DNA from 2 places in the Mesorhizobium sp. M0848 genome. Region 1 is predicted to be linked to the other one. Evidence: predicted binding sites of a transcription regulator. Region 1 holds the regulator's gene; the other holds the start of a gene.
What was found. Region 1 encodes LexA, which represses DNA repair genes until DNA is damaged. Its sites were predicted from a motif close to TGTTCNNNNTGTGTTCNG; they were not measured.
Positions count from the first base shown of each region.

Region 1 (5,358 bases):
GGCGCGATAGGCCTCGACGCCAAGCGCGCCGTGCCGCTTCGACAGCTTGGCGCCATCGGCGCCGTGGATCAGGGGGATATGCGACATGGACGGCACGTCCCAGCCCATGGCGTTGTAGATCACGGTCTGGCGAGCGGCATTGGTCAGATGATCGTCGCCGCGAATGATATGGGTGACGCCCATATCATGATCATCGACGACGACGGCATGCATGTAAGTGGGATTGCCGTCAGAACGCAGGATGATGAAGTCATCGAGATCCTTGTTGGGAAAGCGCACCTCGCCCTGGACACGGTCATGGACGATGGTCTCGCCTTCGGTCGGCGCCTTGATGCGGATGGCGCCCTTGACGCCTGCGGGCGCCTCAGAGGGGTCGCGGTCGCGCCAGCGGCCGTCATAGCGGGGCGGCAGCCCCTTGGCTCTGGCAGCCTCGCGCATGGCCTCCAGTTCGGCTGGCGTGGCATAGCAATAATAGGCCATGCCCATGCGCACGAGCTCCTCGGCCACCTCGCGGTGGCGCGGCGCACGCTCGAACTGTGACACCGGCTCGCCGTCCCAGCTCAGGCCAAGCCAGGAAAGCCCGTCGAGGATGGCAGCCGTCGCGGCTTCATTGGAGCGTTCACGGTCGGTGTCTTCGATGCGCAGCAGCATCGTGCCGCCAGTGTGCTTTGCATACAGCCAGTTGAACAGCGCCGTGCGCGCGCCGCCTATGTGCAGATAGCCGGTGGGCGAGGGGGCAAAACGGGTGACGACCTTGTCGGACATGGAACTCTCGGAAACCATCTGAAGCGGGTGCGGTTGCGCGGACTTTCGCGCGCCCGGCGTTCATGTAGCATAGGGTGTCGAGGGCGCAAGGGGCAGACCCGATGGCTGGACGAGGCTGGGGCTCGGATCAGGGCGAGGACGCTGCCATCGGCGTCAGCGAACGGTCCCTCTTTGCGCCTCTGCCATTGCCGTCGCCCCTCCTGCCGGATCCCGGCCAAGCGCCGTTACAAGCGGATGTCGCCGCCTCTGTTCCTGTTGCCGAAACCGGCAGGATCGTTCGCGTGCGCCGGCAAATCAGCCTGACATCACTGCCTCGCCTGCGCCACAGCGTGAACACGGCGGCGAGCCTGGAACTCGACCGGGGCGTGGCCTTCCTGCTGGTGCCGGTCTGCCTGGCGATCGGAGCGATCGGCTATTTTTCGCTGACGGCTGAACCCGACTTTGCGAGACCTGTCGCGGTTGTCATTCTGACGGGGATCTGTGCGCTGGTCTCGCGCTCATGGCCAAAGACCCATCTGTGTTTCATGGCGGCACTTTTGTGCGCCCTAGGACTGCTTGCTGCCAAGGTCGAGACGTGGCGTGCGGGCACACAAATGTTGGGCTCGGAAATTTCGACGCAAGTCACCGGCCGCGTCGTCTCGCTCGACCGGATGGAAACCGGCCGTATCCGGCTGACCATCGACGTGACATCGACCGCAAGACCGAAACTGCGCTATGCGCCGGAACGGGTGCGGCTTTCGGCACGCAAGATCCCGGCTGACGTGACCGCCGGCTCCCTCATCACCGGATATGCCAAGCTCTTGCCGCCGACCGGGCCGGTGCGGCCGGACAGCTATGACTTCTCCTTCGACAGCTACTTTGCCGGCATCGGTGGCAGCGGGTTCTTTCTCGGCAATCCAAAGCTTGTCGTCAACGATGACGGCGACATGCCGCTGCCGGCCCGAATTTCCTCTAGCGTGGAAAATGCCCGTGAAGGCATCGCCGACCATATCAGGGCGAGCGTCGGCGGCGCCGAAGGCGAGATCGCCGCGGCGCTGATCGTCGGCGTGCGCGCCGGCATTCCCGATGAGATCAATGAGGCGATGCGACGTACCGGCATCTACCACATCATCTCCATTTCGGGACTGCATATGGCGCTGGTCGCGGGCACCATCATGGGATTGCTGCGCGGCGCCTTCGCCTTGTTTCCCGACTTTTCCGCGCGTCGCCCGGTCAAGAAGTATGCCGCTGCCGCCGCGCTGTTCTCGATCGCGGCCTATCTCATCATCTCTGGAGTCGTCGTTGCCGCCGAGCGCAGCTTCATCATGCTGGCGGTGATGCTGATTGCCGTGCTGTTCGATCGAGCAGCACTCACCATGCGCAATCTGGCGATCTCGGCGATCGCCGTCATCGTGGTGTCGCCGCATGAGGTGGTCGGCCCGAGTTTTCAGATGTCGTTCGCCGCGACCGCGGCTCTGGTCGGCGCCTATGCCGGCTGGGCGGATCACCGCGCGGGAAAAGCAAGACCGCCGCCGCCAAAGCGATCCGTGCCCGGTTTCCTGACGCGAAAATTCCTGCTGGCGGCAACCGGCCTTGCCATGACCTCGATCATCGCGGGAAGCGCGACGACGCTGTTTGCCATCTGGCATTTTCAGCGTGTCTCGCCGCTCAGCCTGTTTGCCAATCTCGCGGTAATGCCGATCGTCACCGTCGTCATGTTCCTGGCCGTCGCCAGCGCGCTGTTGATGCCTTTCGGATTGGATTGGCCGGCTCTCTACCTGATGGGTAAGGGCCTGACGATGATGATCGCCATATCAGGCTGGATCTCCGAGCGTTCGCCTGTCGATGGGGTCGGGCTGATTTCGCAGCAGTCGGTCCTGTTGGTGGCAATTGCCCTGGTCATCGCGACAATGGCGACAACTTGGCTGCGGCTCGCTGCTCTGCCATTCGCGCTGGCAGGCTTGCTGACCGTCTCGGATACGCGCACGCCGGATGTGCTAATCTCGGAAGACGCCCGGCTGGTGGCGTTGCCGATCGGTGGCGGCGAGCTTGCCGTCAGCCGGGAACGGCCGAACGAATTCACCGTCGACAACTGGAAACGCGCCCTGACATCAGAAACCATCGTCGTGCCAGAGGTGTTCGACAACAGCGATGGGCAATTCGATGTCGCGGATGCCGTTGATCTGCCGCTGGGATCGCCGTTCTATTGCTCCTCAGGCGTTTGCGTGGCCAGGCACATGTCCGGTGCGATCATTGCCTATGTCGAGGACCGCAAGGACGCCTGGAAAGCCTGCGGCTTCGCCGAGCTGATCGTCATCAATGACGCCACCGCGTATGACGCCTGTCACAATCCGCTGGTTCTCGTCATCACCAAGCGGCAACTGGCTCGCAAAGGCAGTGCCGCGGTCTTCTTCGATCGCCAATCGGCGACCACGCCGGCGACGATCAGCTTCGCGGTGGACAGCCCATATCGGCCCTGGCACACGCAACGCAAATACTCTCGTGAGGCAAGGGGGCTGGCACCCTTCAAGAAACCGGAGAAGCCAGCGGCCAACCCACAGCCGCCTCAGTAGCGGCGGATCAGGCCGACGAGCTTGCCTTGCACCTTGACCCTGTCCGGGCCGAAAATACGGGTTTCATAGGCCGGATTGGCGGCTTCGAGAGCAATCGAAGCGCCCTTGCGGCGGAACCGCTTCAGCGTCGCTTCCTCTTCATCGACCAGCGCCACGATGATCTCGCCGGGGCTCGCCGTGTCGGCATTGCGGATGATGACGGTGTCGCCGTCGAAGATACCGGCCTCGATCATCGAGTCTCCCTTGACCTCCAGCGCATAGTGGGCGCCGCCCATGATCATGTCCGGCGGCACCGAGATCGAATGCGTCTGATGCTGGATGGCATCGATCGGCACACCGGCGGCGATACGGCCCATGACCGGGATCGACACGGCGGAGACCGCATCGTCATCATTGCCGGGCGAGGGCATCCGCGAAGGCGCCGGCTTGATCTGCCGGCCAAGGGCGCCACCCTGACCGAGACTGCCCTGGATGACGCTTGGCGAAAACTTCTTTGCCGCGTTGAGACCGGGCGCGATCGAGTCCGGCAATCGCAGCACTTCCAGCGCGCGTGCCCGGTTGGGCAACCGGCGAATAAAGCCGCGCTCCTCAAGTGCGGTGATCAGCCGATGAATCCCGGATTTGGAGGCAAGGTCAAGCGCCTCCTTCATCTCGTCGAAGGATGGCGGAATGCCGCTCTCCTTCAGGCGTTCATGGATGAACATCAGCAGTTCATGTTGCTTGCGCGTCAGCATGGCGGCCCCCAGGTTACCTGAAACCAGAATCGAAAAACAAACCCAGAACAAACCCTATCTGTTCCAGTTGTGTTCTGCAACCGTTTAAAGTTTAATGAATTTGTTAAGGCTGCTGAAATTATTTGGCGCTTGCCAGCGGGTCGCGATCAACAGGCGCTAGGCACGGCGATGCGCCTGTTCCCATTGAAATTATTATGGTTAATGACCTGTGGCTCATCCTCGACCCAAGGCTTGGCATTATCAGTCTATCGACCTCCACAAAGGACGATATCAATCTTCGGGACGTTCGTTTGCCGTGAACGAAACGGAGCCAAAACGCCAACGTCTGTTGGCATTTGTGGCTGGAAATTCAGCCCTCCGTCATCTGCCAGGCAGTGAGGGCGGCGGCGGTGGATCGCGGGGATCGTTGCGTCAGGTAACGGCTTCCTTGACCGCGAAACGGCGGTCCTTCCATGCGCCCGTGCGCAGAATATCCTCCAGCACCTCAACCGCCAGCCACACATCCTTGTAGCCGACATAGAGCGGCGTGAAGCCGAAACGGATGGTCGATGGCGCACGAAAATCACCGATGACGCCGCGCTCGATCAGCGCCCGCATGATTTGATAGCCGTGATCGTGAAGGAACGACACCTGGCTGCCGCGCCTGGTCGCGTCGCGGGTGGTCTCCAGCGTGAGACCGTAGGCGCCGCACCTGGCTTCGACGAGCTGGATGAACAGTTCTGTCAACGCGACACTCTTCTTTCGCAATGCCGCCATGTCGACGTCATTCCAGATGGCAAGCGCGCCTTTGAGCGCCCGCATCGACAGGATCGGCTGAGTGCCGCACAAAAAGCGGCGGATGCCGGTGCCGGCAACATAACCCCGTTCGAAGGCAAAGGGCCGCGCATGGCCCCACCAGCCGCTGAGCGGCTGGCTGATATCGCCGTGGTGGCGCTGCGCGGCATAGATGAAGGCCGGTGCGCCCGGACCGCCGTTGAGGTACTTGTAGGTGCAGCCGATGGCGAAATCGGCATTTGCGTGATCGAGCTCGACGGGCAGGGCGCCGGCGGTGTGGCAAAGATCCCAGACGATCAGCGCTCCGGCCGCATGAGCTTTGCGCGTCAGCGCCGCCATGTCGCGCAGTTCACCCGATTTGTAATTGACGTGATTGACCAGCACCACCGCGACGTTTTCGTCGATCAGCTCTTCGATGGTCGGCGCGTCGACACCCGCGAGGCGCAGCAGGACGCCATCCCGGGTCGAGGCCACGCCTTCGGCGATGTACAGGTCGGTGGGAAAACTGTCACCTTCGGCGACGATGGCCGACC
Region 1 is NZ_JAMYOM010000013.1:92,822-98,179, forward strand. It holds gene gltX (glutamate--tRNA ligase) at 1-765, opposite strand, end outside; gene NKH95_RS16760 (ComEC/Rec2 family competence protein) at 867-3,317, shown strand; gene lexA (transcriptional repressor LexA) at 3,311-4,051, opposite strand; gene kynU (kynureninase) at 4,463-5,358, opposite strand, start outside.

Region 2 (5,358 bases), on a different contig from region 1:
CGGGCTGTGGGATGCCTTCAACGGTTATCACATGGGCAACACCGCCGAAAACGTGGCACGTCAGTTCCAGATCACCCGCGAAGACCAGGATCAGTTTGCGCTGGCTTCGCAGAACAAGGCCGAGGCCGCGCAAAAGGCCGGCAAGTTCAAGGACGAGATCGTCGCCGTCACACTCAAGGGCAAGAAGGGCGACACCATTGTCGACCAGGACGAATACATCCGCCATGGCGCCACGCTCGACGCCATGACCAAGCTGAAGCCGGCCTTTGACAAGGACGGCACGGTGACCGCCGCCAACGCCTCCGGCATCAATGACGGTGCCGCCGGCGCGCTGCTGATGAGCGAGGCGGAAGCGGTGAGGCGCGGCATCACCCCGCTGGCACGCATCGTGTCCTGGGCAACCGCCGGCGTCGATCCGCAGATCATGGGCACCGGCCCGATCCCAGCATCGCGCAAGGCCTTGGAAAAGGCCGGCTGGTCGGTCGGCGATCTCGACCTGGTCGAGGCCAACGAGGCCTTTGCCGCGCAGGCCTGCGCCGTCAACAAGGACATGGGCTGGGACCCCTCGATCGTCAACGTCAATGGCGGCGCCATCGCCATCGGCCACCCGATCGGTGCTTCCGGCGCCCGTGTCTTCAACACGCTGGTCTTCGAGATGCGCCGGCGCGGCGCCAAGAAGGGTCTCGCTACCCTGTGCATCGGCGGCGGCATGGGCGTCGCCATGTGTATCGAAGCACTCTGAAGAACTCACTAACCGGGCGGCGCGAGCCGCCCGTTCTGTATCCAGTGCCTGCCAAGCCCGACAACAGGGCGGTATCAAAAAAAGGGGAAATGCATGACCAAGGTAGCAATCGTCACAGGCGGATCGCGCGGCATCGGGGCGGCGATCTCGATCGCATTGAAGACCGTCGGCTATTCGGTTGCCGCGAACTACGCCGGCAATGACGCCGCAGCGGCGAAATTCAAGGCCGAGACCGGCATTCCGGTCTACAAATGGTCGGTCGCCGACTATGATTCCTGCGCGGCCGGCATCAAGCAGGTCGAGGCCGATCTCGGCCCGGTCTCGGTGCTGGTCAACAATGCCGGCATCACCCGCGACGCCATGTTCCACAAGATCACGCGCGAGCAGTGGAAAGAGGTCATCGACACCAACCTGTCCGGCGTCTTCAACATGACGCATCCGCTGTGGAGCGGCATGCGCGACCGCAAGTTCGGCCGCGTCATCACCATCTCGTCGATCAACGGCCAGAAAGGCCAGGCCGGCCAGGTCAACTATTCCGCCGCGAAGGCTGGCGACATCGGTTTCAGCAAAGCCCTCGCTCAAGAGGGAGCCCGCGCGGGCATCACCGTCAACGTCATCTGCCCTGGCTACATCGCCACCGAGATGGTCAAGGCGATCGACGAGAGGGTGCTCAACGACCGCATCATCCCGCAAATCCCCGTCGGTCGCCTCGGCGAACCGGAAGAGATCGCGCGCTGCGTAGTCTTCCTCGCATCCGAAGATGCCGGCTTCATCACCGGCTCGACCATCACGGCCAACGGTGGCCAATACTTCGCCTGACGACGTGGCGATGTAGGAGATCGACGGGCCGGCACACCGGCCCGTTTCCGGCACGGTCCCTTTGACGTGCTCGCGACCGTAGCTGACCCAATTCGGCACGCGAAGGTTAACAGCCGGCAGCAGCCCTGTGCAAAAGCTCCCTGGCAACCTGTGGATTCTCGGTGGATAAACTGTTCACAACACAAGATATTGAGGTGAACAAATCGGGAAAATTACGCCATCGCCGATTCGTCGCCGATTCGTTCCGGCTATGAGCTGAACGTTAACGACGACAGCCGGAATCGCCTGCCCAACTGCTTAACGCAGGTTAAGAAAGATCAACAATTTCATAATGTTGGTCGAGGCGCGCCAAGCCACCGTGATTGTTTCCAGGCAAAGGTTAACGGCAACGCCCTCTTAGCATCAAACGGGCCAGTTCAGCGATTCAGCATGTGGTGCGACTCGCGGTCGCGAAATCCACATGTAGCCGTGAACAAAAGCTGAATCTGCAGGAGTCACTGATTCGTCGCCGATTCGTTCCAGACTCGTTCTATCCGTTAATCCGCAGCCGATTGAAAGCTTGACAAAACCACCTTCTCGCCGCCGACGGAACATTCCGCTTTCGCTTCGCGCCCGAAATCCCTATGTGTCGCCTGTCATACGCGCCATTTGAGTCACGCTCCCGACAACCAGAGGCCAAGAAGCCTTATTTCCAGGTCCCAGAAGCCTTATTCTAGGTTGATGAACATCCAGCCCAAACACACCGAGCCGCTGATCCTGTCGGGCCGCGACGTGACCGCCGTGCTCGGGCCGACCAACACCGGCAAGACCCATCTCGCAATCGAGCGCATGGTGGCGCATGAGAGTGGTATCATCGGCCTGCCGCTCAGGCTGCTGGCGCGCGAGGTCTACGCCCGTGTCTGCGAAAAGGTCGGCGCCCACAAAGTGGCGCTGATCACCGGCGAGGAAAAGATCCAGCCGCCGGGCGCCAGATATTCGGTCTGCACTGTCGAGGCCATGCCGCGCGAGACCGACGCCGCCTTCGTCGCCATCGACGAAGTGCAGCTCGCCGGCGACCTCGAGCGTGGCCACATCTTCACCGACCGCATCCTGCATCTGCGCGGCCGCCAGGAAACGCTGCTGCTCGGTGCAGCCACCATGCATGGCATTCTGCAGCGCCTGCTGAGGGGTGTCTCGGTGGTGACGCGGCCGAGGCTGTCGCATCTTGCCTATGCCGGCTCCAAGAAGCTGACCCGCCTGCCGCGGCGCACGGCGATCGTCGCCTTCTCGGCCGACGAGGTCTACGCCATCGCCGAGCTGATCCGCCGCCAGCAGGGCGGTGCCGCCGTCGTGCTCGGCGCGCTCTCGCCGCGCACCCGCAACGCCCAGGTGGCGCTGTTCCAGTCCGGCGATGTCGATTATCTCATCGCCACCGATGCCATCGGCATGGGTCTCAACCTAGATCTCGACCACGTCGCCTTCGCCCAGAACCGCAAGTTCGACGGCTTCCAGTATCGCAACCTGACCGCGGCCGAGCTCGGCCAGATCGCCGGCCGCGCCGGCCGGCATCTGCGTGACGGTACGTTCGGTGTCACCGGCCAGGTCGACCCGCTGGACGAAGAGCTGATCAAGAAGATCGAAGGCCACGATTTCGATCCGGTGAAGGTGCTGCAGTGGCGCACCGCGCATTTCGACTTTGCCAGCCTCGACGCGCTGAAGCGCTCGATCGAGACCAACGCCCCCGTCGAGGGACTGACGCGGGCATTGCCTGCCGTCGATGCACAGGCGCTCGAGCATCTATCGCGCGACGAGGACATTCGCGCACTCACCACCAATGCCAAGCGCGTGGCGCTGCTGTGGGAAGCCTGCGCGCTGCCCGACTACCGCAGGATCGCGCCGGCGCAGCATGCCGACCTCATCGCTTCCATTTACACGGACCTCGCACGCTACGGCCATGTCGACGAGAATTACATGGCCGAGCAGGTGCGCCGCGCCGATACCACCGAGGGCGATATCGACACGCTGTCGCATCGCATTGCCCAGATCCGCACCTGGACATTCGTGTCGAACCGGCCCGGCTGGCTGGCCGATCAGGCACACTGGCAGGAAAAGACGCGCGAAATCGAAGACAGATTGTCGGATGCGCTGCATGAGCGGTTGACGAAACGCTTCGTAGACCGCAGGACTTCCGTCCTCATGCGGCGCCTTAGAGAAAATACCATGCCCGAAGCCGAAATTAGTCCTACCGGAACCGTCCTTGTCGAAGGCCACCATGTCGGCGAGTTGCAAGGGTTCCGCTTCACCGCCGACCAGACCGCCGGCGGCGAAGACGCCAAGGCGGTGCGCACCGCCGCCCAGAAGGCGCTGGCCGCCGAGTTCGAAGCGCGCGCCGAACGCTTCGGCGCCTCGGCCAATGGCGACATCGCGCTTGGCTCGGATGGTACGCTGCGCTGGATCGGCGCGCCGATCGGCACGCTGGTATCAGGCGAAGACGCGCTGAAGCCGCGCCTGGTGCTGCTGGCCGACGAACAGCTGACCGGCCCGGCGCGCGACAAGGTCGCCGCGCGTGCAGAGCGATTCGTCAATTTCCAGATCGAGTCGCTGCTGAAGCCGCTGGTCGACCTCAGGAACGCCGACCAGATTTCTGGCATCGGCCGCGGCATCGCCTTCCAGCTGGTCGAGAATTTCGGCCTCATCAACCGCCGCGACATCGCCGAGGAGATGAAGTCGCTCGACCAGGAAGGCCGCGCCGCCCTTCGCCGGCTTGGCGTGCGCTTCGGCGCCTACCATGTCTTCGTGCCGGCGCTGATCAAGCCGGCGCCTGCCGGGCTGGTGACATTGCTGTGGGCGCTGAAGAACGACGGCAAGGACAAGCCGGGCTTTGGCGACGTGGTCCATGCGCTCGCCTCGGGTCGCACCTCGGTGGTGATCGACCCTGCTTTCGACAAGACGTTCTACAAGCTTGCCGGCTACCGCAATCTCGGCCGTCGCGCCGTGCGCATCGACATACTGGAACGGCTGGCGGATCTGATCCGTCCGGCGACCAACTGGAAGCCCGGCCTCGGTCAGCGCCCGGACGGCGCCTATGACGGCCAGTCCTTCATGGTGACGCCGCCGATGATGTCGATCCTCGGCGCCACCGCCGACGACATGGAAGAAATCCTCAAGGGTCTCGGCTATCGTGCCGAGCCGAAGCCGGCCGTCGAGGTCAAGGCGCGGCTCGAAGCACAGGACAATGCCGCGCGCGAAGCGGCGGTGGCGAAGCTTGCGACGGAAGAAGCTGCACGAGCCGAGCAGGCCGAAGCGGCGGAAGCCGCGGCAACGGATGCCGCAGCAGAGGCAGCCGTCGAAGGGTCGGAGCCGGCATCGGACGCAGTTGCCGTTTCGGAAACCGCGGCCGAAATTCCCGCCGAAATCACCCCCGACGCCGCGGCTGAACCTGCTGCGCCTGCCGTGGAAGAACAGGCGGACGCTCCTGTCGAAACCGTGCAAGACGAAGCGCCTGTAGCCGAGGCTGCGCCCGACGTCGCCGAACCGGCGCCGATTGAACCGCAGGCAGAGACTGAGACTGCCGAGATCGAAGTTGCAGCGGCAGAAGAAGCCGCAACGGCCGAGTTGGTGTCAAATGCCGCGCCGGCAACGGACGCCGCGCCGGACGAACCTGTGGCGGTGACTGAAGCAGCCGCCGGCGAACCCGCTCCGGAAGCCGAAGCGCCAAAACCCATCCTGTTGTGGCGTCAGGGCCGGTTCGAACAGCGTCCGCGCAACCGCGACGACAACCGAAGGAACAATCGCCCACGCAACGGACAAGCGCGCGG
Region 2 is NZ_JAMYOM010000007.1:36,756-42,113, forward strand. It holds gene NKH95_RS09635 (acetyl-CoA C-acetyltransferase) at 1-742, shown strand, start outside; gene phbB (acetoacetyl-CoA reductase) at 836-1,561, shown strand; gene NKH95_RS09645 (helicase-related protein) at 2,282-5,358, shown strand, end outside.
Region 2: a site for LexA is predicted at 2,076-2,093, ahead of NKH95_RS09645 (helicase-related protein). Genes of this name have one in related genera too.